4 regions of the Lysinibacillus sp. BF-4 genome follow, and region 4 is predicted to be linked to each of the others. Evidence: riboswitches for the same ligand, from Rfam matches in the RefSeq annotation. Region 4 holds a riboswitch; each other region holds the start of a gene.
The links. Region 4 has a riboswitch for thiamine pyrophosphate ahead of thiC (phosphomethylpyrimidine synthase ThiC). Riboswitches for the same ligand answer to the same signal wherever they lie in the genome.

Region 1 (8,225 bases), on a different contig from region 4:
CTCACGTATGGTCACGGTAGCTACTGTGCCCTCACCAATTTGCGCGGGTAAACTAATTGTCGCTGTTGCAGGATTATTTTCATGCGCTGTGATGGAGGCAAACTGTGCGAGCCGTTCATTATATTGCATTGCTTTCACCTCTGTTTTAAAAAAACAGCACCCAGAAAGAGTGCTGTAGTTGTTGCTTATTTCTTTTGTTTAAATTGCTCTACTGTGTATAACAAGTTAAAGAATAATTTAGCTGCTTGATTACGTGTTACATTTTTTGCAGGGTTGTAGTTACCTGCATCGCCATTAGCAATCGCATTGTCCTCAAGGAAGCCAATAGCTTTGCGTGTTTCGTCGTTTAGTTTAGTTGTATCTTTAAACGTCGCTGTTGGTGATGTATACGTTGCATTTACTGTTTTATAGGCACGTTCAAACATTAACGCCATTTGTGCGCGGGTAATTTTTTTATTTGGATTAAACTTACCGTCCATCCCTTTAACAATACCTGCTTCGTATGCTGCTGCAATAGCTTGTTTAGTTGTTGCATCTACACCTGCAATATCTTTAAATGGTGCATCGCCCTTTGCCTCTAATTTTAACGCGCGCGTTAGCATCTCTGCTACTTGTGCACGTGTTAAGCCGTTATTACCATTAAATTTCGGTAATGGTTTTAGGATGCCTTGTGTTTGTAAGTTTGCAATGAATGGGTACGCCCAGTGATTAACATCTACATCTTTATACGTAGTTGTTGTCACAATACGTCCTTCGATTTGTTGCGTCACATCGCCAATCTCACCTAAACGTGTTGCGAAGTTTTCCCAGTCACTAAAGCCTGGCTCACTTGCACGTCCTTCTTCATATGCTTTACCTAGCGCTTCAAAACCATCGCCACCGCGTGCTGTAAATACGTTTGTTGCTGCTTTATAGCTCGCTGTACGGTCAATATCTTGATCGCCCACTTTTAACGATACAATACGCTTGCCTGGCTCTTTGCTTGGATCAAAGATTACTTTCATACCTGCAACATGAAGGAAGCCGCCTGACTCTTTAGGGTACTCCTTAACAGAGTGCTCAAATGTATCGTAAAGCTCTTGACCTGTTAGCTCAATAATAGCTAATGGATTACCAAACGGTAGCACATTTAATACTTCACCAAATGTAACGTCACCTTTATTAATAGATGTACGAATACCACCGCCATTTTGGAAAGCAATCGTTACATCTTTATCAATTGCCTTTGCTTTATCTAGCATGCCATCTGTAATAATGTTACCAAGGTTTGTTTCACCCGCGCGTACGCCACCTAAGCCACGTAAACCGCTTAAAAATACTTTAGCATCCGCCCCTGTAGAAGCGTTCATTGTAGCATTTACTTTCTCTGCATACTTCGCTAAAATTTTGTCTGCTTCGGCATCAGATGGTAGTAAATAATTACCATCCTCATCCTTAGCACCAACTAAATTTAATTGACCTTTATAGTCTTCAACAACACCATTGTCACTAAACGTAATGTTTAATTGACCTACGTATTTATTGTACTGGTTAGCTTGCACAATAATTACAGGTTCGTTTGATTGCTCGTTTATTACTTTAACAGGCTCTTTTAACTCTGTGTGTGTATGACCACCAACAATTACGTCAATACCTGCTACTTGTTTCGCAAGTTCTTGGTCATTATCCCATTGTAGACTGTCATCAAAACCAATATGCGTTAGTGCAATAATTTTATCCACACCTTGTGCCTCTAAGTCTGCAACTGATTTTTTAGCGCTTTCGATATAGCCTTTAAATGCTACTTTTTCTGGGCTAGCAATCGCTGTTGTTTCTTCTGTAGTTAAACCAAAAATGCCAACTTTTTCGCCGTTAACTTCTTTAATCATACCGTTATAAATTTGACCTGGCTTAGCATCTGCTGTTACAGCATCATGTTGTAAGCCATTAAATAATGGATCCTTCGAAAAATCCACGTTTGCTGATACAAATGGGAACTTAGCTTCTTTGACAAATGTCGCAAGTGCTGCGTGCCCTTCTGGTGAAAGTCCAAGGTCAAACTCATGGTTACCAAATGTCATCGCATCATATTTTAAGTAGTTCATGATTTCTAAATCTGCTTTACCTTTCCATTCGTTAAAGTAAAGTGTGCCAGAAAAAACATCGCCCGCATCAAGTAAAAGGTTGTTGGGGTGAGCTGCACGCAATTGCTTTACTAACGCTGCGCGCTGTCCTGCTGTTTCAACATGAGCATGTGTATCATTCGTGTGGAAGATTGTCATATCCAGTGCCGCTGCTTGAACTGTGTCTGTTGATAAAACGTACGGCGCAACGATTGCTGAGCTTGCAATTGTAGCTGCTAAAAGTTTTTTATTCATCATTTGAACCTACCTTTTATTATTTTTTTGTGATTCTCTTCAAGACTAGCACTATCACCTTTTTAGTACAATGCTCGTTCGTTAATTTTTCGTAAAAAAAATAAGGAAACACGCTTTCGCGCATTTCCTTATACTTTATAATTTTACACGTTGTAGACGAAGTGCGTTTAAGACAACAGAGACAGAACTAAAGGCCATTGCCGCACCTGCTACCCATGGTGCTAGGAAGCCTGACGCTGCAATTGGAATACCAATGCTATTATAAGCAAGTGCCCAAAATAAATTTTGCTTAATATTTGCCATTGTTTTTTTACTCATCACAATAGCATCCGCAATCCCGTTTAAATCTCCGCGCATTAGCGTAATATCCGCTGCCTCCATAGCCACATCAGCGCCTGTACCAATAGCCATACCAATATTGGCTGTGGCTAGTGCTGGTGCATCATTAATACCATCGCCCACCATTGCTACTTTTTTGTTAAGCGCTTGGAGTTTACGTACTTCATCCGCCTTACCTTCTGGTAAAACCTCCGCAATAACATGTGTAATGCCAACCTGTTCGGCAATTGCTTTAGCCGTATGTTCGTTATCACCTGTCATCATCACAACATCTAGCCCCATTGCGTGCAGACGCTTAATTGTTGCTTTAGATGTATCCCTAACTGTATCTGCTACGGCAATAAGTCCAGCGTACACGCCATCAATCGCTACAATCATTGTTGTCTTGCCTTGTTGTTCAAAGGCCTGCATGGCTGTTGTATCCTGTACCTCAATCGCATGATTGTCCATAAGGCGACGTGTACCTACGAGTACCTCTTTATTATCCACTACAGCGCGTACACCATAACCAACAAGTGCTTCGAACTGTGTTGGTTCATTATAACGCACACCTTTTGCTTCGATGCCCTCAATAATAGCTTGCGCTAGCGGGTGCTCAGATAATTGCTCGGCAGCACCAACATAGCTTAGTAGTGTTACTTCATCACCAAGCGCAACCACATCTGTTAACACTGGTTTACCGTTTGTTACGGTCCCCGTTTTATCTAAAACGACAGTATCAATTGCTTGAGTTGCCTCTAAATGCTCGCCACCTTTAAATAAAATCCCAAACTCTGCGGCACGACCAGAGCCTGCCATGATAGATGTTGGTGTAGCTAAACCAAGCGCACATGGGCAAGCAATCACTAATACTGCAATAAATTTTTCAAGTGAATTTGCAAAATCGCCAGGTGTCACTGCAAAGTACCATACCATGAAGGTAATAACAGCTAGCCCTACAACAATTGGTACAAATATACCTGAGATAACATCTGCCATACGTTGAATCGGTGCTTTAGAGCCTTGCGCTTCTTCAACCACTTTAATAATTTGAGCGAGTGCTGTATTACGCCCAATACTTGTTGCTTTCACTTGTAGCGCACCGTTTTTATTAAGGGTTGCACCAATAACATGGTCACCTGCTTTTTTATCCACAGGTACACTTTCACCCGTTAGCATTGACTCATCTACAGCGGATGCACCACTTATAATTTCACCATCTATAGGGATTTTTTCGCCGGGCTTTACCTGTACAATATCACCAAGTACAACCTCACTAATGGCAATGCGCATTGCTTGCCCCTCGCGGATAACCGTTGCCTCTTTTGCTTGCAGTCCCATCAGCTTTTTGATGGCCTCTGACGAACGACCTTTAGCACGCGCCTCAAATAATTTACCCAAAATAATTAATGTAATTAATACTGCACTTGTTTCAAAATAAAGCGCCTCATGTTGCCCACTAAAAGCTAAATACACACTGTAAAAATAAGCCGCTGATGTACCAAGTGCAACAAGCACATCCATATTGGCACTTTTATTACGCAATGCTTTATATGCACCCTCATAAAACTGCCAACCAATAATAAATTGAATTGGTGTTGCGAGTGCCATTTGCACCCATGGGTTCATTAATACATCTGGCACCCAAATAAAACGTGTAAAGCTAAAATGCGCGACCATCGTCCACAATAGTGGAAGTGCTAATATCAGTGATAGTATAAATTTACGCGTTTGTTTTTTAATCTCTACTTGGCGATGATCGGTGTGCTGCTCTTGTTGTTTTGGCTTTAAGGTAAAGCCTAACTTTGTAATGACTTGCTCCATATCACTCATCGAAACTTCCGCAGGGTTATAAGCTACACTTACTGTTTCAAGCGCAAAATTTACAGGTGCACTTTGCACACCATCCATACGGTTTAAACGTTTTTCGATACGATTGGCACAAGCAGCACAGGTCATGCCAACAACATCGAACTCTGCATGCTCCGTTACTACGTCATAGCCTAAGGCTTGCACCTTTTTAATAATAGTAGCTTCATCCACTACACTTGCGTCATATTTTAATTGCCCTTGCTCTAGGGCTAAATTAATCGTCGCCTCATCCACACCTTCAAGTCGTGACAAACCTTTTTCAATACGGTTCGAACAAGCGGCACAAGTCATACCTGTAATTTTTAATGTTGCTTCTTTTTGTGTCATATCCCTCACTCCTCTCTCATTTAGCTAAAAAGAAAACGTGCTACGAGAGCACGCTTATACTACGTCATATCCTTGGTCTTCAATCTCATTAGCGATAGCTTGCTGTGATGTTTTAGCATCATCAAAAGCAACCTCTACTTTTGCTGCATCTAAATCTACTTTTACTGAAGATACACCGTCTATTTTACCAACGCTTGTTTCGACAGCATTGACGCAGTGACCACAAGACATACCCTGTACATTAAGTGTAATTGTTTCCATACTAACAACCTCCTTTTTTACTTCTACTCCCAATTTAACATACCCCTCGTACGTATGTCAAAAACTCTAACTCGCAAAATAATAGGCAGTGTGGTAAATTAAATATAATTGCATAGCAATCCACTGGAGGTGCCTTTTATAAAGGCTGAGATCAAAGTGTGACTTTGGGATTCCTGGAACCTGATCCAGATGATACTGGCGTAGGAAAGTGGTACGGTTTTTTTGATATGGATTTTCATGCCACTTTTCCCTTGGGAGAAGTGGCTTTTTTGTGGAGAAAGGGAGATAATATGCAGCATGCGATTACTAAAGGGGTAGGTTTTACAGAGGCCAGCATCACGCAAATTCTTAACGTTTTACCGCAAGTTGATGCTGTTGTACTACGTGAAAAACAACTCACAACACAACAACTCGCAAATGGGATTGCAACTTTACTAACACGAGGTGCAGATGCTAAAAAATTAATTGTGCATAGTGCACCGCAACTTGCAGAGCACTTTCAGTTACTTGGCTGTCATTTTGCAGCGGACGCTAACATTAATGGCAATGACTTTCCCTTTTTATGCGGGCAGTCCACGCATAGTATACAAGAAGCACTTAGCTGTGAAACGCGTGCACTTGATTATATTTACTTCTCTCATATTTTTCCTTCAAGCTCTAAACAGGGTATGCCACCACGTGGGCTTCAAGCATTACGTGAGGTATGTGCAATAACTACGTTACCTGTAATTGCGCTTGGCGGTATAACCAAAACCAACCAGCATTTACTTCCCTCAACAGGCGCAAGCGGATTTGCGGCAATTTCAATGTTTTTTAACTGAGGAGAGTTGGTATGCAAACGGATTACACCATTATTGGGGGCGGTGTTATTGGCTTAAGCATCGCCTATGAGCTATTAAAGAAAAACTTTAGCGTTACTATTTTTAATGTGACAGGGCCAACGACAGCTTCACTTGCAGCAGGCGGTATGCTTGGCGGGCAAAATGAATTTAGCGAGCCTTCACCTTTATTTGATTTAGCTATTGAAAGTCGTGCGCAACATAGCGTACTCGCTACAGAGCTTGATGCTTTAACAGGTATTGATGTTGAGCTAATCCCATCTGGGCTATTAAAAGTAGCCACGCAACCTAGTGATATGCCTAGCCTAACTCAACAATATCAATTTTTAACTACCCAACCGGCAACGCCTGTACTATGGCGTAAAGCAAATGAGGTCGAGCCACTTATGAGCGACTTAGGGCAAGGCATCCATATTACTGGTGACCACCAAGTAAAGGCGCGTCAGCTCACAAAGGCTTTAACAAAGGCAGTACAACTACTTGGGGGCACAATTATTGCCGAGCATGTACGTAAAATTAATACTGCTACATTAACGACAGACAATGGGCACTATCACTACCAACACCTCATTGTTGCCGCTGGTGCTTGGAGCAAACAGTTAGTACCGCAGTTACCTATGTATCCTGTTAAGGGCGAATGCATGATGTTGCGTGTACAACGTGCCCCTCGCACCACTATATTTGCAGCAGACGGCTGTTATATTGTGCCTAAAAAAAATAATGAGGTACTAATCGGTGCAACAAGCTATCCTCATCAGTCTGATGCAGGCGTAACAGCAGGCGGCATTCAATCATTATTAACGCGCGCAATCGCTATGATGCCTAGCCTTAAGCACGCTCAAATCATCGAAACTTGGTGCGGTGTTCGCCCTCAAACAATAGATGAATTGCCAATAATAGGCGCGATTTCACCACATATTTATTGTTGCACAGGACATTACCGTAACGGGATTTTACTGAGCGCAATTACAGGAAAACTAGTGAGCGAGGCTTTAATCGGTGACGTAAATGCTCAGCAACGCCTCGCACCATTTTCACCATATCGTTTTATATAAGGAGGGATGAGGGGATGCAACTGACGATTAATGGCCATGAGGTTACAGTACCATCAACAGTTACAAACATCGGTGAACTGTTAACCCATTTACAACTCAATGCAGAACTTGCGATTGTGGAATTAAATCGCATTATTTTAGACCGAGCGGTACGAGATAACACCGCTATTAAACAAGATGACTATATCGAAATTGTACAATTTGTAGGAGGCGGTTAATGATGTTTACTATTGGACCATATACATTCAATTCTCGTTTATTTTTAGGCACAGGCAAATTCCCTGACTTTGCTACACAAAAAGAGGCAGTCACCATCTCAGAAACAGAAGTGCTCACCTTTGCTGTACGTCGTATGAATATTTTTGAACCCACACAACCTAATTTTTTAGAACAAATTGACGTTAAAAACTTTAAACTCTTGCCTAATACGGCAGGTGCTAAAAATGCTGAGGAGGCTGTGCGTATTGCACGTCTAGCTAAGGCCTCTGGTTTATGCGATATGATTAAGGTTGAAATTATTGGCTGTGACAAAACACTACTACCTGACCCTGTCGAAACATTACGCGCTACAGAAATGTTATTAGCTGAGGGTTTTATTGTCTTACCTTACACATCAGACGATGTACTGCTCGCAAAACGTTTACAAGAGCTAGGCTGTCACGCAATTATGCCGGGTGCTTCACCAATTGGCTCAGGGCTTGGTATTATTAACCCTGTTAATCTCCGCTTCATTATTGAGCAAGCTACGGTACCTGTAATTGTTGATGCTGGTATTGGTTCAGCCATGGATGCCGCTCAAGCGATGGAGCTAGGCGCAGATGCCGTATTGCTTAATACTGCAGTTGCTTTGGCAAAACAGCCTGTTAAAATGGCTTCTGCTATGAAGCATGCGATAATCGCAGGTCGTGAAAGTTTTGAAGCTGGGCGCATTACCAAAAAAACGTATGCGACAGCCTCAAGCCCTCTTGAAGGTCTAAGTAAATGACGCGCTACTCAAGACAGGAGCGCTTTACACCTATCGGCGAGGTCGGTCAGGCAGCGCTTGCTACAAAGCATGTACTCATTATTGGTGCAGGCGCACTTGGCGCACCTACAGCCGACTTACTTGCGCGAGCAGGCATTGGTAAAATCTCGATAGTTGATCGTGATTTTGTAGATTTATCTAATCTTCAGCGGCAAACATTGTATACGGAGCG
Region 2 (8,225 bases), on a different contig from region 4:
GTTACACCGATTTTCTTTAAGGAGGATGCGAGTACGGCTGCGTTAAAGGATAGCTTAGCGGATATTACGACTTTAACGAAAACAATTACAGGCGAAAATCCCTATAGCGCGAAGTTATCAGAGGATGTACTACATGCTCGCTACTCAGGTCCTGTCGGGATTTCGGTAGATGCAACCGATTTATTTAAGTCCGCTGATTTTCAGCTAATGGCAGCGACTGTACTTATTATTTTAGTTATTTTATTAGTTATTTATCGCTCACCACTTTTAGCAATTATCCCATTAGTCGTTGTAGGGATTGCCTTTTTAGTTGTTAGCCCATTGCTTGGGGCAATGACGGAGGCAGGTTGGCTAGTAAAAGACGCACAAGCCGTATCGATTATGATTGTCCTATTGTTTGGTGCAGGTACGGATTATTGTTTATTTTTAATTACTCGCTACCGCGATACGCTATTAATAGAACCTAATAAATTAAAGGCATTAACTCAATCGCTTCGTGCAGCAGGCGGCGCTATTATTATGAGTGCGGCTACTGTAGTAATTGGGTTATTAACCTTATTACTAGCAAATTACGGAGCGTTTCATCGCTTTGCCATTCCATTTAGTTTTGGTATTTTAATTACGGCGATCGCTGTGCTTACATTACTTCCTGCAATTTTAGGACTATTAGGGCGTTATGCTTTTTGGCCATTTATCCCACGTACAGAAGAAATGGCGCGAGCGCACGCTAGTAAGAAAGGTAAACCTTACGTAGCACCAAAACCACCACACCGAATTATGCGTAAAATTGGTCGCTTTACGGTCAAGCGCCATTGGTTAGTCATTGCGGTTACCGCACTGATTTTAGTAGGACTAGCGGCGGTTTCGCCAAAAATTGAGTTTAGTTATGATTTATTATCGTCATTCCCTGAAGATATGCCATCACGTGAAGGGTTTGCAATTATTGAGGAACACTTTACAGCAGGAGAGCTTGCACCAGTGAGTGTGATTGTTAAAACGGATGAGGATATTACGGATGCGCTGGCCGCTTTACCTTATGTGGGCAAAGTAGCTAAGCCGCAGCAAGCAGACGGCTATCAATTATATAGTGTTGATTTAAAAGAAAACCCGTATGCTGTGCAAGCGATGACAGATTTAGGGCAAATGAAGCAAGATCTAGGCGAACTTGTTGGCGCTGATGCCTTTTGGTTAGGCGGCGAAACGAGTGAGCAAGTAGATACAAAGACAGTACAAGAAGCGGACGAAAAACTCATTCAACCAACGATGATTGTGATTATATTTGTGTTGTTAGTGCTTTATTTACGCGCACCAGTTACAGCGGTAAGTTTAATGGCCACTGTTGTGGTGTCCTTCTTTGCAGCGCTTGGTGCAGGTTGGCTAATTATTCATTATGTTTTAGGGCAATCTGCAATGGCAAGTGCAATCCCACTTTATAGCTTTGTCTTTATTGTGGCACTTGGCAATGACTATAATATTTTTATGATTTCGGAAGTATGGAAAAACCGCCAAAATGGTATTAATCACTTACAAGCGATTGAAAATGGCGTAGCTTCAACAGGAGCTGTTATTACGTCAGCAGGTATTATTTTAGCAGGCACTTTTATGGTTCTTGCTTCACTACCTATCCAATTATTAGTGCAGTTTGGAATTGTGACTGCCTTGGGTATTGTATTAGATACCTTTATTGTGCGCCCATTGCTTGTCCCAGCATTACTTGCTGCTTTAGGAAAGGTAGTATACTGGCCAAGCAAATTATGGCGTGATGGAAAGTAGGAGTGACATGGATATTGTACTAACACAAGAACAACCAAAACACTACAGCAATACAGAGGATGTGGTGCGCCTTGCTTTTGAGCGTGAGGCAATGAGTGATCACAAGGAGCATCAATTAGTATCACGTTTGCGATTAAGCGACGCCTTTATCCCAGCGTTATCTTTAGTAGCGCTACATCAGGAGGAGGTTGTAGGCCAATGCTTGTTGACGCGCGTTCATGTAGGTGAGGCGGAGGCTTTAGCGTTAGCGCCTATTAGTGTGCTACCTGGTTACCAAAATCACGGACTCGGTACTCGGTTAATCGAAGCGGCTATTGCGCGTGCCCGTGTTTTAGGCTATCAAGCGATTATTGTGTTAGGGCACCCGACATATTACCCACGCTTTGGTTTTGTGCCAGCCGCGCAATTTAGTATTACGGCTCCGTTTGAAGTGCCACAACAAGCCTTTATGGTATTGCCGCTACAAACGCCGCTCTCTATGCGCGGTGAAGTGCGTTATAGTAAACCGTTTATGATGCACTAAAAAAGTCCTCGTCCTAATTTGTTAATAGGACGAGGACCTTTATTTACCAAAAGGAAATGTTTTTAATAATTTTTTTCATAAAAAATCCCCCTTGTTATTGCTTCAGTGTACAAAAAAATGATAGACAGTAAATGACCATGTAGACAAAAAAGCACGGCACTGAATAATCTCAGTGCCGTGCTGTTGTTTAGTGGTGTGCAAGGGCAGGAAGTGGCCACATGGCCTTAGTCTCTGCCATTTCCCAAAACATATATTCGTAATAGCATGTCGTAATGAAGATGGTTTCGAGTTGTTGCAGCTTATGCTCAGGTAGGTCACGCGCAACGTCATTCATCATCGCGATAGTGTCGTTAGCGAGTGCGCTAAATTCTTCTGATGCATACATGCGTACCCAATTGCCGTAAAACTCATGGCTTGTAGTATTAGGGATTTTTGCAAGAGCTGTACCAATCCAGTTATAACTCCATGCGCAAGCAAGTACGGCTGCGATTGTGTTTTCTACACCGCCTAGTTGTGCTTGGCTAAGCATGTAACTCGTGTAGGATGTCATTGTTGCAGATGGCTCAGTTGCCTCAAGTTCCTCAGGTGTAATACCAAATTGTTTGGCATAATCGCGGTGCAAATCCATTTCGAAATTCATCGTGCCGTGTAATAAATTAGCGAATAGCGTCATTGTTTTAAGGTCATTTGCCTTGGCCGCACCTAATGCAAAGACGCGCGCATATTCGATTAAATAAATATAATCTTGCTTCATGTAGTGAATAAATTTGTCATGTGCTAACGTGCCATCACCAATTCCTTTGACAAAAGGGTGCTCAAGATAGCTTTGCCATACAGGCGCTACCTTAGTAAATAAACGGTCAGTAAATTGCATTTCCATTGCCTCCTAAAACTTTTTTGAAGCGGGGGCGTTACACTTTCCTACGCTAGTATGAGCTAGGTCAGGTTCTAAGGGACTCTCTCAGCCAAACTGGCACCCCTAGTGCTTCCTCTTAACCATAGGTGAGCGCGTAAGTAAAGTCAAAAAAGAGGACGGCGCAGTGGCTCGTCCTCTTACCTATCAGTCGGTTGGCATGATTTTTTCGACTGGTTTTGGTGTTTTAATTTTTGGTAAAATGCGGTCTAGTGACACCGTACGCTCAATTTTATGCGTGTCAGGGTTTGTTGGATCGTATTGGTCAAGGAAGTTAATCACTTCTTTAACGATTGGTGTTGGTGTTGATGCACCAGCTGTTACTGCTACTGTATCTACACCTTGTAGCCACTCAAGTTTTAGCTCGCCAACATCTGCAATACGGTACGATTTAGTATGCGCAATTTCTTCTGATACTTGTGTTAGGCGGTTAGAGTTATTAGACATTGGGTCGCCCACAACGATTAATAAATCAGCTACGCCCGCTTGGTTAGCTACAGCTTCTTGACGCACTTGTGTGGCAAGGCAAATTTCTTGGTGTACTTCGATATGTGGGTATTTTTCTTTTAATACTTCCATAATGTGAAGAACATCCCACTGGCTCATTGTTGTTTGGTTAGTCACCAGTAGTTTTTCATTTGTTAAGTTAAGTGCTGCGGCATCCTCAGGATTTTGTACAAGGTGAACGTGGTCAGGTGCTACGCCGATTGCACCTTCTGGTTCTGGATGGTTTTTTTTGCCGATGTAAATAATGTCATAGCCTTCTGCTGATTTTTCGGCAATTAAGTCATGCGTTACCGTTACATCAGGGCAAGTAGCGTCGATAGCTACTAAGCCTTTTTCTTTCGCGATTTTACGAATTTCAGGTGAAACACCGTGCGCTGTATAAATAACAGTGCCTTTATCTACCTGACGAATAATATCTAAGCGATTTTCGCCGTCTAGCGTAATAATGCCATCCGCCTCAAATGCATCAGTGACATGTTTGTTGTGTACAATCATCCCTAAAATATAAATTGGACGAGGTAAACTCTTGTCGAGTGCTGCGTTGCGTGCAATAACCATTGCATCAACAACACCGTAGCAATAGCCACGAGGATTAATTTTAATTACTTGCATCATGGTGCCCCTTTCATAGTTACATGCCCCTATTATAACGGACACTAGTTAATAGTACAAAGAAAGCAATGCTTGACACATGATGTATAATAGGCGAATGCGTAGAAACGTGTTACAATAATGAAACAGTCAGGAGGCATTACAATGTCAAAATACACAGATTATCAATTTAAGCCTTTTTTACAAGAGGCCATCGCTGAGTTAGGCTTTACAGAGCCAACACCAATTCAAAAGGAAATTATCCCGCTTATCTTAAAAGGTAAGAGTGCTATCGGACAAGCACATACAGGTACAGGTAAAACGCATAGTTTCCTATTACCTATTGTGCAGCGTATTAACGAAGGGGAGCAAACGGTACAAGCGGTTATTACATCGCCAACACGTGAGCTAGCACAACAAATTTACGAGGCGCTTAACCAATTAGTAGCGCACACGGAAATCCGCACTAAACTATATATCGGTGGTACGGATAAAAAACGTGATATCGAAAAATTAACGGTGCAACCACATATCGTAGTAGGTACACCAGGTCGTATTCGTGACCTTGTAAAAGAAAATGCCCTACATGTACACACAGCTAATATTTTAGTAGTGGATGAGGCAGACCTTGCCTTTGACATGGGCTTCATCGAGGAAATTGACGGCTTTGCATCAAGCATGCCAGAAAACCTTGAAATGTACGTGTTCTCAGCAACAATCCCTGAGAAATTACAACCTTTCCTTAAAAAATATATGGATGCACCAACTCATATTAATATGAAGGACAAGCGCCCTGTTGCCGAAAATATTGATTTCTATCTTGTGCCAACACGTTCAAAATCACGTAATGCACGTTTACTAGAAATTGCTAAGGCCATTAACCCGTATATTGCGGTCATTTTTACTAATACACGTAAAACAGCAGAGAGCGTAGCACACTTCTTAAACTCAAATGGTGTACGCACAGGGCAAATCCACGGTGATTTAAGTCCGCGTGACCGTCGTAAAGTAATGAAGCAAATTCGTGATCTTGAGTTCCAATACATCGTAGCGACAGACCTTGCTGCACGTGGTATTGATATTCAAGGGATTTCACATGTAATTAACTACGAAATTCCAGATGATTTAGAGTTCTTTGTTCACCGTGTTGGTCGTACTGCACGTGCTGGTAACAAAGGTACTGCAATTACATTATTTGAGCCATCAGATGAGGATGCAGTAGCACGCTTAGATAAGATGGGCATTCCGCTTCAACATAAAGACCTTGTTAATGGTGAGTTTGTTGAGCTTAAAGACCGTCATGCACGTAAAAACCGTGTGCGTCAAGTAAATGAGATTGACCAAATTGCTAAATCAAAAGTCCGTAAACCTAAAAAGGTTAAACCGGCCTACAAGAAAAAAATGGGCTGGAAAATGGACGAAATTAAACGTAAGGAACGCCGCAAACGCGCGCGTGGTAAATAAGGAGCGAGATAATTGTTAATAGGTTCTCACGTTTCAATGAGTGGTAAAGATATGTTGTTAGGTGCAAGTGAGGAAGCTCTTTCTTACGGCGCTAACACATTTATGATTTATACAGGTGCGCCCCAAAATACGCGACGCAAGCCGATCGAGGAACTTAATATCCCAGCAGGTCTTTTGCATATGCAAGAGCATGGCATGCAAAAAGCTGTGGTGCATGCACCGTATATTATTAATATCGCAAATACAACAAAGCCTGCAACCTTCCGCTTAGGCGTTGATTTTTTACAAAGCGAAATCGAACGTACCGCAGCACTAGGCATCGACCAAATCGTGTTGCACCCAGGTGCACACGTAGGTGCTGGTGCTGAAGCGGGGATTGCTAAAATTATTGAGGGCTTAAACGAAGTATTATCGCAAGATTTTCCTGTACAAATTGCCTTAGAAACAATGGCAGGTAAAGGAACAGAATGTGGTCGTTCGTTTGATGAGCTAGCTAAAATCATTGATGGCGTTACGCATAATGAACGTTTATCGGTATGTTTTGATACGTGCCATACGCATGATGCGGGCTATGATTTGATTGGTGACCTAGATGGTGTACTGACAAACTTTGATACAACGGTAGGCTTAGAGCGCATTAAAGTACTACACATTAATGATTCTAAAAATGAGCGTGGCGCAGGTAAAGACCGTCATGAAAATATTGGCTTTGGCTATATTGGTTTTGACACACTGCATAGCATCGTGCATCATGAGGCATTTACAGCTGTACCAAAAATCCTAGAAACACCTTTTGTGGCATTAGCGGATAATCCTAAATCTAAGCAATCGCCTTACAAAATCGAAATTGATATGCTACGCTCTGGGGATTTTGACCGAGCTCGCATTGACGCATTACGTTAAAAAATGCTGTCTGTTGTGCCTAAATTTAGGGACTTCAGACGGCTCTTTTTATGCGATAAGCGATGTTGCTTCATTTTTTGCCAAAAAAGAATTATACTTGAATTGAGTAAAAATTTAAAAAATTAACCGCGTGTTTTGAGGAGGGGAGAATTATGGCTACATTTATTTATATGTGTGACGTAATTCAAGAAGAAGAACTACTATTGCACCGCATTCAGCCAGGTGACGAAGCTAACCATGCGAATATCGTATTCGTTATTCGTACAGGGGCGCAGTTGAGCAATGCTGTGTTAGAAGTAGTAAAAGATAATGAGTTGGTGTGGTCATCTGAGCTACGCCAAACACCAAAATTAAACTTTGATGAGATGCTACCGATTGTGCCGCGAGCACATTTACTGTATAAGGCAGAGGAGCGCTTTGATAAATTAGCGATTTTGCCAAAAGGCGGCAAATGTGTCATTCAGTTAACGGATAATGGTAAGGTATTGCGTAAGCGTACGATTTTATTTACTTCGCTTGAGCAAGATTTGTACCATACGGATAATTATGCGGAGTTTGCGGATGATAGTTTTAATCAAGATATGATGCAGACAGTTGAAGAGCATGATTACCACGGCACATATACAACGTATGACAGTGATGATTTTACCGATATCGAAGGGCGCTCATTTGGTGATGGCGTGGATAAATCAAAACCACAAGCGTATACAGCAGCTGGTTTTGATGTTGATGCTTATACAGAGCTACCTGTTGAGTATATTGATAAGCGCGATGTACCTGAGGAGCAAGAAGAAGTAATGGTAGATTTAAGCCATATTGACCCTGATTGCATCGTTGATATTGAAGCTAAATCATTTGGTGATGGCGTTGGCGAGCATGAGGAGCAGGAAGACCTTTCTGCACATGGGCTTGATGTAAGTGATTATGGTGAGGTTGCGGTAGAGTATATCGCTAAGGAAGATGTACCAGAGGATCAAGAAGAGCCAGAGCTAGATATGAAGAAGGTTAACTTCGATAATATCCAAGACATTTAAGATAAAAGCCCAAACCTTGAGCGGAGGTTTGGGCTTTTGCGCTTCTTCGGTGTACATTCACCGTAAAGCATGAGAGAATAGGGCGTACGAAATTTTAACGGTGAACAGGAGACAACCATGATAGAAATTAAAACGTCGACGTTGAGCGACGGCGAGTTTAACCGCGGTGTATTCGCAAAGCAAGCCATCACAAAAGGGACATTACTACACCAAGCACCTGTAATTGCTTACCCTAATGCTGAGCATGAGCATATCGAAAAAACACTACTTGCGGATTATGCCTTTGAATATGGCAAAAATCATACAGCGATGTTACTAGGCTACGGCATGTTATTTAACCATGCTTATGATGCTAATGCACGCTATGATATTAATTTTGACAATCATTCGTTTGACTTCTTTGCACGCAAAGATATTGCGGCAGGCGAGGAAATCACGATTAATTATAATGGTGATGAAGAAGATACTACGCCATTATGGTTTGATAAATAAACCACATAAGCAGGCTGCTACGCTA
Region 3 (8,225 bases), on a different contig from region 4:
GCGTGTTAGCTGATGCTTTTCGAGTAGATCACAAGCTACTTGCGCATCTTCATAGACAGCATGCAAAATAATTGGTTTGTCTAGCTCTTTTGCTAACGCAATAAAGCGCTCAAGTAAAGCGATATGCGCATCGCGGTCAACTTGCTCATAATAGGGCAAGCCCACTTCGCCAATCGCTACGATATCAAAGGCATGCTTGCGGATAAGTGTAAAAATTGCCGCTTGTTGCTCAGCACTTGCGACAGGTTGCTCAGGGTGAAAACCAAGGGCACTATGTACGGCAGGATGCTTAGCCAGTTGTAAATTAGCTAAGCAAGATGCGTAATCTGTAGATACTGTAATAAACGACGCACCACTCGCAAGCAAGGTTGCTTGCTCTTCCTTGTTGTATTGATCTAAATGGATATGTGCGTCAATCATTCACTATCCCTCGTTTCCATTTGACTGAAAATATGCTGCTTTAACGCCACAAATTCTGGCGTTGCTAACATTGCTTGATTACGTGGTCGCGCAAAAGGGACAGTAATCTCCTCTTTAATGTGTGCAGGGCGCTTGGATAAAATAACAATGCGGTCGGCTAAATAAATGGCTTCCTCAATGCTATGTGTAATAAATAATACGGAGCGGCGATGTTCCTCCCATACAGACAGCAGCCAGTTTTGCATATCAAGACGTGTAAACTCATCCAATGCCGAAAAAGGTTCGTCAAGACATAGCAAATTTTGGTCACTTAACAACGCACGAATAAAAGCGACTCGTTGTTTCATGCCGCCTGATAGCTCTGATGGGTAGGCTTTGGCAAATTGCGAAAGCCCCACGCGCTCAAGCCACTCGGTTGCTTGTTCATAATTTGGTTTATGTTGCACCTCTTGAGCAAGCACTACATTTTGTAAAACCGTACGCCACGGAAATAGCGACGCTTGCTGTGGCATATAACTAATATGCCCCTTTTCGCCGCTAATATTTTTGCCATTTAATAAAATCTCACCTGCTGTAGGTGCGGTAATACCACCAACTAGCTGAAATAATGTACTTTTACCGCTACCTGAAGGGCCAAGAATAGCAACAAACTCACCGTCTGCTACTTGTAAGGAAATATGATTAAGCACATCAACCTCACCGAAGTTTTTAGATAAGTCTGTAATTTGCAGTAACATAATTATACCTCCCTTGTTTGTCCTTTTACAATAATACGCTCGAGTAGCTGTATGAGCGCAAATAATGCCATACTCAACAACATAATCGTAAAGATGGCAACAAACACACGGTCAATGCGGAAGGATGACTGCGCATAGGTCATATATACGCCTATGCCTTGCTTAGCACCCAGCCATTCGGAAATTACAGCACCCATTACGCTATACGTAGCCGCGATTTTTAAGCCTGAAAACAAAGATGGCATGGCATAAGGTAGCTCTAGCTTCCAAAAGGTTTGCCCGCGATTTGCGCCAATCATTTGCATATAGTGCTTTAATGTTGGGTCGGTATTTTTTAAGCCATCCATCATCGCCACTACAATAGGGAAAAAGCATACTAAGCTAATAATAATAAGCTTAGGTAATAGCCCGAAGCCAAACCAAATGATTAATAGTGGTGCTAATACGATGGTTGGTACGTTTTGCGATAAAATGAGTAAGGGGTATACCATTTGATTAACAAGTGGCATACGGTGCAAAAGGAGCGCAATAATAAAACCAATGCTTGCGCCAATGGCTAACCCTAGCAATGTAAGTTTAGTTGTAGCTAAAATATGCACAGAAAAGTCGCCAAATGAACGATACCCTTCAGCTAAAATCGCACTCGGAGCGGGTAATAGCCACATCGGGATGTCGCGCCACCATACAACAGCTTCCCAAATGATAAATAAAACGAGGAGGAACATTACTGCTCCGCCTCGTTTCATCACCTTATGCATTAGCGGTACTTCTCCGTTAATGTATCCATCGTAATGCCTGATGGTTGGTATAGGATTTTGACCTGTGTAATAACGTTGACGCAGCCGAGTTCAACCATTTTTACATTCATTTTTTCGATGATAGCAAGCAATGTTGTTAAATCGCCTTCCATCGTTGTTTCGAGTGGATGTACTTCGTATTTAACGCCCGAAGCGTCAATTACAGCGATTGCTGCGTCTACTGCTGGAATTACATCTGCTACGTTCTCGGTTTTAGGAATGATTTGTACACTAATTAATGAGTTTGTCATGATGTCACCTCTTATTTTTTTGGTAAAAATTCGTTAGTAAATGCTTGCTCTGGGTCAAAATCGCCCTCTAGCACGCCATTTTCTGTCATCCAGTCCGCATAGTTTTTCCATACGTCTAGTTTTTGTACGCCCCATTGCTCAGCGTCGTCTTGGTATTTGTCAGCTAGCCATTTTTGTGAGTTAATCACAAGGTCTTGCGATAAATCAGGCGCTGCAACGAGTAAAATATTTGCTGCGTCTTCTGGGTTTTCAATCGCATATTCGTAGCCTTTTGCAACAGCTGCGACCATTTTTTTAACGATGTCTGATTTTTCGTCAATCATTTTTTCGCTAGTTGATAGTACAGGTGTATAGTAATCTAGCTTATCGCTATAATCTGTTAAATAGACCATATTAATATCTTTGCCACGTAGCTCTGCCTCTACACCTGTCCAGCCGTAGTAAATCCATGCAAAGTCTACGTCTTTTTCAGTCATTGTAAAGAAGTCTGCGTCACCTGCGTTAATAATATCCATTTTGGCAACATCGCCACCGTCTGCTTTCATAATGGTTTCGATGACTGCTTTTTCGATAGGTGAGCCCCAGCCCCCGTAAGTTTTACCTTCAAAATCTTTAGGTGTGGTAATTTCCTTTGCCTTTGGTGAGGCAAAGCCTGATGTATTATGTTGAATAATTGCGGCTACTGATACAAGTGGTACACCTTGCGTACGTGCTAGTGTAATACCCTCTTGGTAGCTAATGCCGAAATCTGCCTTGCCTGATGCAACCAATTGATCTGCACCTGCATCGCCTGGTTGAATGATTTCAACGTCTAAGCCCTGGTCTTTAAAAAATCCTTGTGCCTCTGCAACATATAAGCCTGTGTGATTGGTATTAGGTGTCCAGTCGAGCACCATTGTTACCTTTTCAAGCTTATCTTCCGCTGCATCTTCCTTTGGTTTGTCCTTGGCTTGACAGGCTGCAAGTGCAAGCACCATCGTTGCCAATACTAGTGTAACGAACCATTTCTTCACGCGAAAATCGCCTCCTCTGCATAAAAAAATGCCTCAAGTAGGCATGTATCACCCTACTGAGGCATTTGTACATGTTCCCTACGATGGTTTTACCATATCAGGTTCTAAGGGTATTCCTACAATTCGGTCTCTCAGCTCATGTTTGAGCTCCCCTACATTACTATTCAACGTTCATTATAACAGCTATAGCATCGTTATACTATGGCATTTTATGATAGACTGCGCGGATAGCACCGTCTGTTTTTGGATCTACTTTAAAGGAACCATTGGATAGGCGATCATTTTTCGGTAAATCGCCCATCGCAATTTCTTCTTGATGTTTTTCAGTTTCAATAACGAGTAGTGCTTCTTTGCGGTCTTTTTCGACAGCTACAATTTGGTGAGGGTTGGATTTTAATATGCTTAGGATTTGTACACCACGTTTAGCACGGTTGCTTGTGGTAACTTCTTCGATGCCCATTTTTTTAACTGCCCCACGCTGCGTTACGATAATTAAACGTTCGTTGGCATCTACAGTATCTGCCCAAATAACACGCTCGTCTTTTAATGTCATACCTTTAACCCCACCAGTACGTAAGCCCGTTGGCGGTACTTCGTCTACACGGAAGCGCAGTGCTTGTCCTTCTGTTGTGACAAGTGTTACCTCGTCTTTATCCGTTACAATAAAGGCTGCCATCATAGCATCCTCTTTTTTAACATTCATTGTTTTTAACGCACGTGAGTAGCGCGAAACTTTATAATCTGCTACTACGGTACGCTTAACTTGCCCCGCTTCGGTCACGGTCATCATAAAGTCAGTAGTACTATCCATTGACGCAAAGCCATGTACAGCAATAATTTCTTCTTCAGCTTCAAGTGGTACGATACTTGAAATATGCTGTCCGAGGTCCTTCCAACGAATGTCAGGTAGCTCATGTACAGGTTGGTAAATATATTGCCCGCGGTTGGTAAATAGCAGTAAGTGATGTTGCGTGTTCATTGGTTGTTCAAAGAGCGCATAATCCGACTCTTTCATCGCCAAATCTTTACCGCTTGATGCACTATATGAACGCGGCGAAGTCCGCTTAATATAACCATCCTTCGTTACACTTACAATGACTTCCTCACTTGGTACTAGTACGTCGAGCGTTACTTCTAGCTCTTCGATTTTAGCTTGTAGTAAAGAGCGGCGTGGCTCAGCAAATTGTTTTTGCGTAGCTTTTAACTCACGTCGAATGACAGCGATAAGCTTGGCAGGGCTTTGTAAAATACCCTCTAATAGCGCGATTTCTTTTTGTAATGCCTCATGCTCTGCACGTAGCTCTGTAATATCTGTATTCGTTAAACGATAAAGTTGTAAGCTAACGATTGCTTCAGCTTGCGCCTCAGAGAAATCGAATGCGTCCATGATGCCCTGTCGTGCGTCTCGTTTATCCTTAGAGGCACGAATTTTCGCAATCACTTCATCTAAAATCGATAATGCTTTGATTAACCCTTCTACGAGATGCATACGTTTGTTAGCACGCGCTAAATCAAACGTAGCACGACGTTTAACGACTTCCTTTTGGTGCTCAATATAAGCATCCAATAACAGTGGTAACGTCATCATTGTAGGACGACGACGGTGAATGGCAATCATATTAAAGTTATACGTCACTTGAAGGTCCGTAATTTTTAATAAATAATTTAAAATCCCTTGTGCGGGGATATCTTTTTTTAGTTCAATCACGACACGTAGCCCTGTGCGGTCAGATTCGTCACGGATTTCGGCAATGCCATCTAATTTTTTGTCGAGGCGTTGCTCATCAATACGCTTTACGAGATTAGCTTTATTAACATCATACGGTAACTCAGTTACAACGATTTGTTCTTTGCCACCTTTTAATTGCTCAATCGCAGTTTTGGCACGTACGACAATTTTGCCGCGCCCTGTTTCGTAGGCTTTTTTAATACCATCTGTACCTTGGATAATACCGCCCGTCGGGAAGTCTGGCCCTTTAATTACCGTCATTAGCTCATCAACAGTTACCTTAGGGTTATCTAGGCGCATAAGTACGGCTTCTATAGCTTCAAACAAGTTATGCGGTGGAATGTCAGTTGCATACCCCGCCGAAATCCCCGTTGAGCCATTTACTAATAAGTTAGGGAAGCGCGCAGGTAATACGGTTGGCTCTGTATCTTGGTCATCAAAGTTAGGTACAACATCAACCGTATCTTTCGTAATATCTCGCAGTAGTTCACCTGCGATAGAAGAAAGACGCGCTTCTGTATAACGCATAGCTGCGGCAGGGTCACCATCAACGGAACCGTTATTACCGTGCATTTCAATTAACATATGACGTGCCTTCCAGTCTTGGCTCATACGCACCATTGCCTCATAAACGGAGCTGTCACCGTGTGGGTGATAGTTACCAATAACATTACCAACGGTTTTAGCTGATTTACGGAAAGGCTTGTCTTGTGTGTTGCCTTCAGTATGCATCGCATATAAAATACGACGCTGTACAGGTTTTAACCCGTCACGTGCGTCAGGTAGCGCACGCTCTTGAATAATATATTTACTATAGCGACCAAAACGGTCACCCATTACTTCTTCTAACGGTAAATCTTGAAATTTCTCTTGCATAATTAGTCCTCCTCACTAATGAATTCGTTTTCGAGAATATTGGCATCGTCTTCCATACCAAAATCTACGTTAGCTTCAATCCATTTACGGCGAGGCTCTACTTTATCACCCATTAATGTCGTTACGTGACGCTCTGCGCGTGCGCCGTCTTCGATACGTACACGAATTAATGTACGTGTTGCAGGGTTCATTGTAGTGTCCCATAGCTGCGGTGCATTCATTTCACCTAAACCTTTATAACGCTGAATGACGTAGCCTTTACCAATGCGTGCAATGGCCTCTTCTAAGTCGCGTTCTGTCCAAGCGTACTCAAAAACCTCTTTTTTGCCTGAACCTTTACTGATTTTATAAAGGGGTGGCAGTGCAATATATACTTTACCTGCTTCCACTAATGGGCGCATATAGCGGTAAAAGAACGTTAATAATAATACTTGAATGTGCGCCCCGTCAGTATCGGCATCGGTCATAATCACAACTTTATCGTACGCTGCATCATCTATCGAAAAATCACTACCTACGCCTGCACCGATGGTATGAATAATTGTGGCAATTTCTTCGTTTTTCATAATATCTTCAAGCTTAGCTTTTTCGGTGTTAATGACTTTACCACGCAGTGGCAAAATCGCTTGGAAAGTACGGTCACGCCCTTGTTTTGCGGAGCCACCTGCTGAGTCACCCTCAACTAAATATAGCTCGTTTTTTGCCGCATTTTTTGATTGTGCAGGTGTTAATTTACCTGACAAGAGCGTTGACTTTTTATTTTTCTTGCCGCTTCGTGCATCCTCACGTGCCTTACGTGCTGCCTCGCGTACTTGTTGCGCACGAATCGCTTTACGTACCAATGAAGCGGATAACTCGGCGTTTTCTTCGAGTACGTATAGTACTTGCTCCGCTACTACCGTATCTACGGCAGAGCGTGCCTCAGATGTACCTAATTTACTTTTAGTTTGCCCTTCAAACTGCAAAATCCCCTCAGGAATACGTACAGATACAATAGCACATAAGCCTTCGCGAATATCAGCACCGTCAAGATTTTTGTCCTTATCCTTCAATAAGCCAATTTTACGCGCGTATTCGTTAAACACACGTGTCATCGCCGCTTTTGCGCCTGTTTCGTGAGTACCACCGTCGCGTGTACGCACATTATTAACAAAAGATAAAATGGTTTCGGCATAGCCATCGTTATACTGGAAGGCAAACTCTACCTCGATCGCATGATGCTCGCCCTCAACGTAACGCACAGGGTGCAACGTATCTTTTTCTTCGTTTAAATATTCGACAAAGGCTTCAATACCATTTTCGTAGAAAAACACTTCATGCTTAACCTCGTCGCCACGCTCATCAATAAGCTCAATTTTTAAGCCCTTTAATAAAAAAGCTGACTCGCGTAAGCGCTCTGCTAGCGTATCATAGTTATATTTCGTCGTTGAAAAAATGCTGTCATCTGGTAGGAAGTGAATGTTCGTACCTGTTTCACGCGTCTTACCTTTGATTTCAAGCGTAGTGGCAGGCTTACCACCGTTTTCGAAACGTTGCTCGTAAATTTGCCCATCGCGGTAAATGGTAACCGTTAAAAAACGAGATAGTGCATTTACAACTGACGAACCAACGCCATGTAAACCACCACTCGTTTTATAGCCGCCTTGACCAAATTTACCACCTGCATGTAATACCGTTAAAATAATTTCTGGTGTAGGCTTACCTAATTTATGCATACCAACAGGCATCCCGCGTCCATAGTCACGCACACTGATGCTTTGGTCATTATGAATTGTTACTACGATGCGATTACCGAAGCCAGCAAGCGCCTCATCGACCGAGTTATCTAAAATTTCGTATACGAGGTGATGAAGTCCACGGTTATCCGTCGAACCTATGTACATACCTGGGCGTTTTCGTACGGCCTCAAGCCCCTCTAATACTTGAATATCATCATCACTATAATTATTTGTCAAAAAAATCCCTCCAAAAGAGAACATTCGTTCTTGTTGAATCCTACAATTAATCGTAATCCCTCAATGACCATTAGTCAATGAAAATCCGTATACCGCCACTATTTTAGCAAAAATCTCTGCAAGAAGTTACACTTATCACCTTTTCATAATGCCATCCGTAGCTTACAATAGATTTTAGTACCACGTCATAATAAAGGAGTTTTCTATGGTAAACACGATTCTTGTACTACTTAGTGCATATCTCATCGGCTCAATCCCATCAGGTTTATGGATTGGACGATTGTTTTTTAATACGGACATACGCGAACATGGTAGCGGTAATTTAGGCGCTACGAATACATTTCGTACACTCGGCAAAAAGGCTGGGCTTGTGGTCACTATTATGGATGTCCTCAAAGGGACGGCTGCTGTACTCTTACCCCTTATTCCGTTCTTCGCAAACACAGG
Region 4 (8,225 bases):
TCATGGCCTGCTGGGTTTTCGTAGAGCGTGTTCCAAGCGCGTACAATCAGAGCTAGGTCTGTGCTAGCGAGTGCAGTCTCTAACTCCTCTGCAGGAAGCGGCTCACTAAATATAGCGTAAGGGTCAACATAGGTTGTCGTGAAAATTTGAGATAACCAATCAATTTCACTTTGAGCGATGACATGATCCTCATTATGAATACGCGCTATAATCGCGTTGTTTTCTTTAAAAATTATGCCGCCTGAGAATTGTGCAAGCTCAGCGCCTTGAATGACAAAACTTGTGATGGGTAAGGCATAACGATTGGCAATGACTGTATAGTCGAGATTACTATCGAGCGCCTCGATAAACTGCTTAGCGGTGACGTCTGGCAGTACCTCATTGGCAATAAGTTCGTGGTAGGGCATCGGGCGATAGTAAAAGTCTGCGGCAATTTGTTTTGCATGAAGCGTACATTGCCCATTTTCGGTAATCATACGTAATGCTACGCCTTCTGCTGTCAACTGGACTTCTTCGTATAAAATAGTGTCACCTGCGTGTAGCTCACCTTGTTGTGAGATGGCCCCGTCTACATGCAAAATCACAAAGGCTTTAGCTGTAAAGCCACCTTCTGTATTAATAAAAATATGGTCATCGACAATTTGAGTAATGATAGCATCATGTAGCCCACCTTCAATCACCTCGGCAAAGTTAGGCTCAAGTTGTTCTTGGATGTTGGTAAAGTCAATCATAGATAGGCCTAGCTTTTCTTCAAAGCGCGCCGTTTCTTCTGCTTGCCATTGAATAAAATCGTCCCGTACATCTTTAGGTAATGTAGGGCGGTTAAGCGTGCCATCCTCTACGTAAGGTATAAAACGCTGTGGTAACACCTTAAGTAATGGAAGCTTAGCTGCCTCTAGCTCCTCTGTATGTATGCGATCAGGATTAACACCGTCATTGCGGTAATACGTATAGAGCGTTTCCCAATCTTCAGGTAGGGTTAAGGCGTTTGCGTATTGCTGGCGTAAATAATCTTCATAAGTTAAATGCCACATTTTGTGCCACATCCTTTCTTGTGCTTTAGTATAGCAAACATTGACCATGGAAAAAAATGAACATACTATTAAAGAAGAAGGGAAGTGGGCAAAATGTATCTCGGCATGATTTTTTTTAAGATTGTTGCCCCGATTTTAGTTTTACTTGTGGTGGGTGGCTTATTACAAAAGAAATTTACGTTTAATTTAAAGGCATTATCCCAATTAATTACGTATTGTTTTATGCCAGCGGCTGTTTTTGTTAATTTATATCATACTGAAATTAATATGAGTGTTTTAGGGCAAGTATTTTTATTTATTGTGTTATTTATTGGTGGGCAAATGATTACGGCACGTCTTGTAGCGGGTGCGCTTAAACTGCCTAAACAAGAAGCGGCAGTGTTTAAAAATAGTGTCGTGCTCATTAATTCAGGTAACTACGGTATACCTGTAGCGCAAATGATTTTTGCGAGTCAGCCGATAGGTGTAGCTATTCAAGTTATTTTAGTTATTTTTCAAAATATGACGACCTACACGTACGGCTTATATAATTTAATCTCATCTACTAAATCAGGTAGTGCCATTGTACGCGATTTCTTTAAGATGCCTATTGTGCATGCGTTAGTTATTGGTATTGTGATGAATGTATTTCAGATTGAGTTACCTGTTTTTTTAAGCTTGCCTGTGAATTATATTGCCGATGGTTTTGTGGCGGTAGCACTCATTACATTAGGTGCACAGCTTTCGCAACTTGAAATGCGCTCTATCTTTAATAAAACCGTTTTTGTTAGTTGTTTTACCCGTTTAGTTATTGGGCCATTAACAGCATTGCTTGTGATTTTTGGTTTGGGGCTCACGGGTGTTGTAGCTAAATCGTTATTTATCGCAAGCTCATTTCCAACATCGCGCAATAGCTCAAGCCTTGCGCTTGAGTATGATATTGATGCAGATACAGCAGCACAAACCGTATTATTTTCGACAATTGTAAGTTGTATTACAGTTACAATTGTTATTTACGTTGCAGAAGTATTATTTGGGTGAGGTAGCTTTCGGGCGTATTATCTTGTATACTAAGAAGCACAACTGAATAAGTAATAACTAGGGGGGTCCGATGAGTCGGGCTGAGAGAGAAACGCGATGAAGTTTCGTTACCCTTTGGACCTGATCTGGCTCATACCAGCGTAGGGAAGTTAGTAAGCGCGCTCTTTTTTTGCGTGCCTCTAAATCATACGACTATGACCAGATTCTTTCTTAGAATCTGGTTTTTTTATGTCCCACGTGTTATGCGAGGTCGGTTCCTTTTACCAACAAACAAAAGGAGCGATTTTAGTAATGACAACAACAATTAGCGAAAAAAACATGGCCATCATGTCAAGTTTTGATGGTAGTACAAAGGTTTATGTAGAGGGAAGCCGTCCAGATATTCAAGTGCCAATGCGCGAGATTGGTTTAAGTCCAACTACAGGTCATTTTGGTGAAGAAGACAACGCCCCTGTGCGCGTATATGACACGAGCGGCCCGTATACGGATGAAAATTATACGGTAGATATTACAAAAGGCTTGCCTGCACTACGCCGTAATTGGATTGTAGAACGCGGTGATGTTGAGGAGTACGAGGGACGTGACATCAAGCCAGAGGATAATGGCTACCGTCGTGCAGATGATCCACGTGCCAATGAAAATGTATTTCCTGCTTTAAAGCGCAAGCCACTTCGTGCAAAGAAGGGCGCTAATGTAACGCAAATGCATTACGCTAAGCAAGGCATCATTACACCAGAAATGGAGTTCATTGCGATTCGTGAAAACGTTGAACCATCATTTGTGCGTGATGAGGTAGCGCGCGGACGTGCGATTATCCCTTCAAACATTAACCACCCTGAGGCAGAGCCAATGATTATTGGTCGTAACTTTCATGTGAAGATTAACGCTAATATTGGTAACTCTGCGGTTACATCTTCTATTGCTGAAGAAGTAGAAAAAATGACGTGGGCAACACGTTGGGGCGCAGATAATATTATGGATTTATCAACGGGTAAAAACATTCATACTACACGCGAGTGGATTATTCGTAACTCGGCAGTTCCTGTAGGGACAGTACCAATTTATCAAGCATTAGAGAAGGTAAACGGTGTAGCTGAAGATTTAACATGGGAAGTATTCCGTGACACACTAATTGAGCAAGCGGAACAAGGTGTAGATTACTTTACCATCCATGCGGGTGTGCGTTTACACTATGTACCAATGACAGCAAAGCGCGTAACAGGCATTGTCTCTCGTGGTGGCTCAATCATGGCACAGTGGTGCTTATTCCATCACAAAGAGAGCTTCCTTTACACACATTTTGAAGATATTTGTGAAATTATGAAGGCTTATGACGTTGCCTTTTCATTAGGTGACGGCTTACGTCCAGGCTCTATTGCGGACGCTAATGATGAGGCGCAGTTTGCAGAGCTAGAAACATTAGGTGAACTAACAGAAATTGCTTGGAAGCATGACGTGCAGGTAATGGTTGAAGGACCAGGTCACGTGCCAATGCATAAAATTAAAGAAAATATGGATAAGCAATTAGAGATGTGCCATGAAGCACCGTTTTATACACTTGGCCCATTAACAACAGATATTGCGCCAGGTTATGACCACATTACGTCAGCTATTGGTGCGGCAATGATCGGTTGGTTTGGTACAGCGATGCTTTGCTATGTAACGCCTAAGGAACATTTAGGCTTACCAAACCGTGATGATGTACGTACGGGTGTAATTACGTATAAAATTGCGGCACATGCAGCAGATCTTGCTAAAGGACATCCAGGTGCACAACAGCGTGACGATGCATTATCAAAAGCACGTTTTGAATTCCGCTGGCGCGATCAATTTAATTTATCATTGGATCCTGAGCGCGCAGCTGAGTATCATGACGAAACGTTACCAGCTGAAGGCGCTAAAACAGCGCACTTCTGTTCAATGTGTGGACCAAAATTCTGCAGTATGCGTATTTCGCAGGACATTCGTAATTATGCGAAAGACAATAAGCTAGATACTACTGAAGCTATTGAACAAGGTATGCAGGAGAAGGCTGAGGAATTTAAAAAATCAGGCGGCGGCGTTTACCAATAAAGTAAAAAAGTAATTTCGTCTGCGGACGAAATTACTTTTTTTGTTGACAATGATTATTGAACATGATAAGTTTTATACAGGCAATAAAGTTTCCTTTAGGAAAGTTTATTGTAAGTTGACAGTTAAACCTTACAAAGCATTGCCGCTACTATTCGTTTGTGGTGGACCTATCGTAGCAAACGCAATGTAATTTTCCTTAGCACTGTTCCTCCTACAAAACGAGTGCTAAAGCAGTTGTTGTGTCATCCCTAAAACTGCATGTTCATGTGAAGCTGTACGAAAAGTGCTAACGCGCTATTTCGTACAGTTTTTTTGTGGCAAAAATAATTATTTTAGCACAGCACTGTTAAGCCAATTTAGGTTTATATGAAGCAATTGTTACTACTTTGTAAACGCAATGTAAATTTTGTGAGATAACAATTAAAAGTGATTTACTTTCTACAGTTTTTTAGGAATAATGTAGGTTGAGAGTTATGCGGAAAGGGTGTAATATTTTGGAGCTGAATTGGCAAGAAATGATATTCCAATTCGTTGGAGGATTGGGTCTATTTCTATTTGCGATTAAGTATATGGGCGATGGTCTGCAAAAAGCAGCAGGCGACCGCTTGCGTGACATTTTAGACCGTTTTACAACTAACCCATTAATGGGTGTGCTTGTAGGTATTTTTGTAACAGTATTAATTCAGTCGAGTTCTGGTACGACCGTTATTACAGTAGGGCTCGTTAGTGCTGGTTTTATGACATTACGACAAGCAATTGGTGTTATTATGGGGGCCAACATTGGTACTACAGTAACAGCGTTTATTATTGGTATTGATGTAGGTGAGTATGCGTATCCTATTATATTCATAGGTGCTGTCATGCTATTCTTCTTTAAAAAGAATCGCATCCAAAATATTGGACAAATTTTATTCGGCTTTGGTGGTTTATTCATCGGTTTAGAAATGATGAGTACAGGTATGAAGCCACTGCGCGAGTTCCCAGCGTTTATTGATATGACGCTAAGCATGAGTGACTCGCCAGTACTTGGTGTACTTGTCGGTACAATTTTCACATTAATCGTACAATCATCTTCAGCAACAGTAGGTATTTTACAAGGGCTATATGCTGAAGGTTTAATTGATTTAAAGGGTGCACTACCTGTACTATTTGGTGATAATATTGGTACAACAATTACAGCAGTGCTTGCAGCATTAGGTGCCTCAGTAGCGGCGCGTCGTGCAGCAGCCACTCACGTGTTATTTAACGTGGTAGGTTCGATTGTCTTCTTATTAATTTTAGGTTTATTTACAAGCTATGTAGAATGGCTGTCTGCTGTTTTAGGCTTAGAGCCAAAAATGCAAATTGCATTTGCGCATGGTTCGTTTAACGTAGCTAACACATTGCTACAATTGCCATTCATTGGTGCATGGGCATATATTGTTACGAAGTTAATCCCAGGTGAGGATACGGTAATTGAGTATAAGCCAAAGCACTTAGACGAAGCATTAATCGCGCAGTCACCTTCAATTGCTTTAGGTCAAGCGAAGCAAGAAGTTGTACGTATGGGTGAGTTTAGTGTTCAAGGTTTACAAGAAACACTAAAATACTTACAAACAGGCGAGGAAAAACACGCCAACCTTACAACACAACTAGAAGAAGCAATTAATATTTTAGACGAAAAAACAACTGATTATTTAGTGACACTATCTAAGCAGTCATTATCAAATACAGACTCACAGGTGCACCATGCATTACTTGATAGCATCCGTGATATTGAGCGTATTGGTGATCACTTCGAAAATCTAGTAGAGCTAATTAACTTCAAAGGCAATAACCGTGTGCGCTTAAGTGAAGAAGCAATGGACGAATTAGTTGAGATGTTTGAGCTAACAGTTGATACAGTTAGCCTATCAATTAAAGCATTAGATCAACGTAGCGAAGAGTTTGCACATGAAGTAATCGAAAAAGAAGATAAAATTGATGAGATGGAACGTAAGCTTCGTAAGCGCCACATTCACCGTTTAAATCAAGGTGTATGTTCAGGCTCTGCAGGTATTGTGTTTGTTGACATCATTAGTAATTTAGAGCGTATTGGTGACCACGCAGTAAATATTGCTGAAGCCATCCTAGACGATACGTATTAATTAACAAGCATCATTGCCCTCGAGGCAATGATGCTTTTTTGCTTTTTGCTGTAATAATAGGTAGTATAAATGATAATGATATTCAATTAGGAGGACGTAATGAACTACCAACACTATATGTATGTAGTAAATGATGTAGAAGACAGTACAAAAAATCGTGTCATTCATGAGGATGAGGCAATTATTTTATATGTAAAGGAAGGGCAAGTAGAGGTTGTAGCAGACCGCCGCTTCTTTAGGTTAGAGAATGATAATTTATTAGTCATTCAAGCGCGTAATAAAATTACACTTACTGTGAAATCGGGAAGCTATACGATTGTGCGCTTTCGTAATTATAGCCTTGTAAAAAAAGTGCCACAGCTGCGATATGAAGTAAATCCTTATCGCTTTGTGCATGAGTTTATTTGTTATGAAGGTGTGACAGTACCTGTTACTGACGCACTCACTCAATTAAAAGAAACAAAGGACGTATATGATTTTCAACAATTACTGGCGGCGATTTATAAGGCGTTTGAGCAGTATGAGCATAATGCAGAGCAACATACGTTTGATGATGTGGTGCATTATATTAAAACCTACTCACATTACCCTCTAACCCGTGAAGATATGGCAAAGCGTTTTGGTTATAATGCGAATTATTTCTCAGAGTATTTTAAAAAAGAAGTAGGGTGGGGGTTTAACGAGTTTTTAACCCATGTGCGTTTAGAGAAGGCAAAGTTATTATTGCGTAGTTCCTCTTTAACCATTCAAGAAGTAGCAAAAGAGGTTGGCTATCAAGATGGTCTCTACCTCAGCCGAAAATTTAGTCGTCAATTTGGTATCGCACCTAGCAAATTTAGAGTAGTACAGCCAACAGAACGTGTAGCGTCCTTACAATTTACAGGGGCATTACTAGCAGTGGGTATTGAACCAGTTGCTGTATTATCTGCTTATTATAATGTACCAGATGTACTAACACCATATGTTAAAGACGCTACATTTTTATCACCAAACTGGTTACGTGAAGAGATTGACTGGCATGGTGATAAGCCCTCGCTAATTTTAGCGTCTATTCATGAAGTGCCACATAAAGAATATATTGCAAGGCTACATGGTGTTGCACCTTCTATCGCATTAGATTGGGATACGCATGATCGATTGGAAGAAGTACGCTTAATCGGACAATTATTTCAACGTGAGCAACAAGCAGAAGACTGGATTGCTAGCTACCAACAAAAGATTGAGCAAGCAAAACTTATGCTACAAGAGGGTATGGATAAAAATCATACAGTAGGTGTTTACGAATTACGCAACCATAATCGCATTGGTATTTGGCGCTCAAACGCAAGGGGCGGTTATAATTTATTTGAAATGCTAAAGTTACGTGCGCCTAAGCGTATTGAAAAAGAAGTACTCACACCTAACCGTGGCATTATGATTGAGGAGCAATATATTTCCAAATATGCGGCAGATGAGATGTTTGTCATAGTGCACTCCGCTGAACAGGAGATTAGGCTATACAATGAAATTTGGCAAGGGTTGCCTGCAATGAAGCGTAAGAAAGTACATATTTTGCCCCTGCAGGATTTTTGGTCAAGTGAGGGAGTTGCTTTAGAAGAACAGTTGAAAATACAATTGGCTTATTTAACAGGTCAACGCCAATCTGATATTTATCTATAGTGAAGTTATGTCATTTGTCTATAGTAATTGAATAAGTAGCTTGCTATGATTTTAATTGATAATAATTATCAATATCAGTGAGCTTTTAGCAGTGCTGATGTAGCACTGCTTTTTGTTTGCCATTTTATAGAGGTGAAGGATGGATGATGAAGGAAGAAGCGGTCACTGCAGTACCGCAACTGAAAATTAAAACAAAGCCACTACCAGCGACACTTATTTTACTGTTAGGTCCAGTCGCAATAGTACTTAGTATTATTGTTGCGGTGTCATACGGAGCGGCTACGATTTCATTTGCGGATGTATGGCAAGCTAT

Region 1: it holds a riboswitch for thiamine pyrophosphate, as region 4 does, so the genes downstream of both, CH76_RS06330 (thiamine phosphate synthase) here and thiC (phosphomethylpyrimidine synthase ThiC) in region 4, are expected to answer to the same signal.
Region 2: it holds a riboswitch for thiamine pyrophosphate, as region 4 does, so the genes downstream of both, tenA (thiaminase II) here and thiC (phosphomethylpyrimidine synthase ThiC) in region 4, are expected to answer to the same signal.
Region 3: it holds a riboswitch for thiamine pyrophosphate, as region 4 does, so the genes downstream of both, CH76_RS07530 (ABC transporter substrate-binding protein) here and thiC (phosphomethylpyrimidine synthase ThiC) in region 4, are expected to answer to the same signal.

The regions. Positions count from the first base shown of each region.
Region 1 covers NZ_JPUW01000013.1:18,229-26,453, reverse strand. The annotation lists gene CH76_RS06350 (AraC family transcriptional regulator) at 1-129, opposite strand, end outside; gene CH76_RS06345 (5'-nucleotidase C-terminal domain-containing protein) at 186-2,357, opposite strand; gene CH76_RS06340 (heavy metal translocating P-type ATPase) at 2,493-4,874, opposite strand; gene copZ (copper chaperone CopZ) at 4,929-5,135, opposite strand; TPP riboswitch at 5,251-5,359, shown strand; gene CH76_RS06330 (thiamine phosphate synthase) at 5,405-5,956, shown strand; gene thiO (glycine oxidase ThiO) at 5,968-7,029, shown strand; gene thiS (sulfur carrier protein ThiS) at 7,044-7,247, shown strand; gene CH76_RS06315 (thiazole synthase) at 7,250-8,014, shown strand; gene CH76_RS06310 (ThiF family adenylyltransferase) at 8,011-8,225, shown strand, end outside.
Region 2 covers NZ_JPUW01000032.1:2,151-10,375, reverse strand. The annotation lists gene CH76_RS10155 (MMPL family transporter) at 1-1,773, shown strand, start outside; gene CH76_RS10150 (GNAT family N-acetyltransferase) at 1,781-2,296, shown strand; gene tenA (thiaminase II) at 2,484-3,170, opposite strand; TPP riboswitch at 3,198-3,287, opposite strand; gene CH76_RS10140 (4-hydroxy-3-methylbut-2-enyl diphosphate reductase) at 3,357-4,328, opposite strand; gene CH76_RS10135 (DEAD/DEAH box helicase) at 4,473-5,771, shown strand; gene CH76_RS10130 (deoxyribonuclease IV) at 5,784-6,674, shown strand; gene CH76_RS10125 (hypothetical protein) at 6,827-7,708, shown strand; gene CH76_RS10120 (SET domain-containing protein) at 7,826-8,200, shown strand; gene CH76_RS10115 (CrcB family protein) at 8,183-8,225, opposite strand, start outside.
Region 3 covers NZ_JPUW01000018.1:11,627-19,851, forward strand. The annotation lists gene CH76_RS07510 (TatD family hydrolase) at 1-420, opposite strand, end outside; gene CH76_RS07515 (ABC transporter ATP-binding protein) at 417-1,157, opposite strand; gene CH76_RS07520 (ABC transporter permease) at 1,160-1,915, opposite strand; gene CH76_RS07525 (thiamine-binding protein) at 1,915-2,205, opposite strand; gene CH76_RS07530 (ABC transporter substrate-binding protein) at 2,217-3,218, opposite strand; TPP riboswitch at 3,277-3,382, opposite strand; gene parC (DNA topoisomerase IV subunit A) at 3,418-5,823, opposite strand; gene parE (DNA topoisomerase IV subunit B) at 5,826-7,778, opposite strand; gene plsY (glycerol-3-phosphate 1-O-acyltransferase PlsY) at 7,984-8,225, shown strand, end outside.
Region 4 covers NZ_JPUW01000044.1:161-8,385, forward strand. The annotation lists gene CH76_RS11735 (DUF4085 family protein) at 1-1,034, opposite strand, end outside; gene CH76_RS11740 (AEC family transporter) at 1,128-2,054, shown strand; TPP riboswitch at 2,104-2,218, shown strand; gene thiC (phosphomethylpyrimidine synthase ThiC) at 2,346-4,127, shown strand; gene CH76_RS11750 (Na/Pi cotransporter family protein) at 4,643-6,253, shown strand; gene CH76_RS11755 (helix-turn-helix domain-containing protein) at 6,353-7,912, shown strand; gene CH76_RS11760 (iron ABC transporter permease) at 8,056-8,225, shown strand, end outside.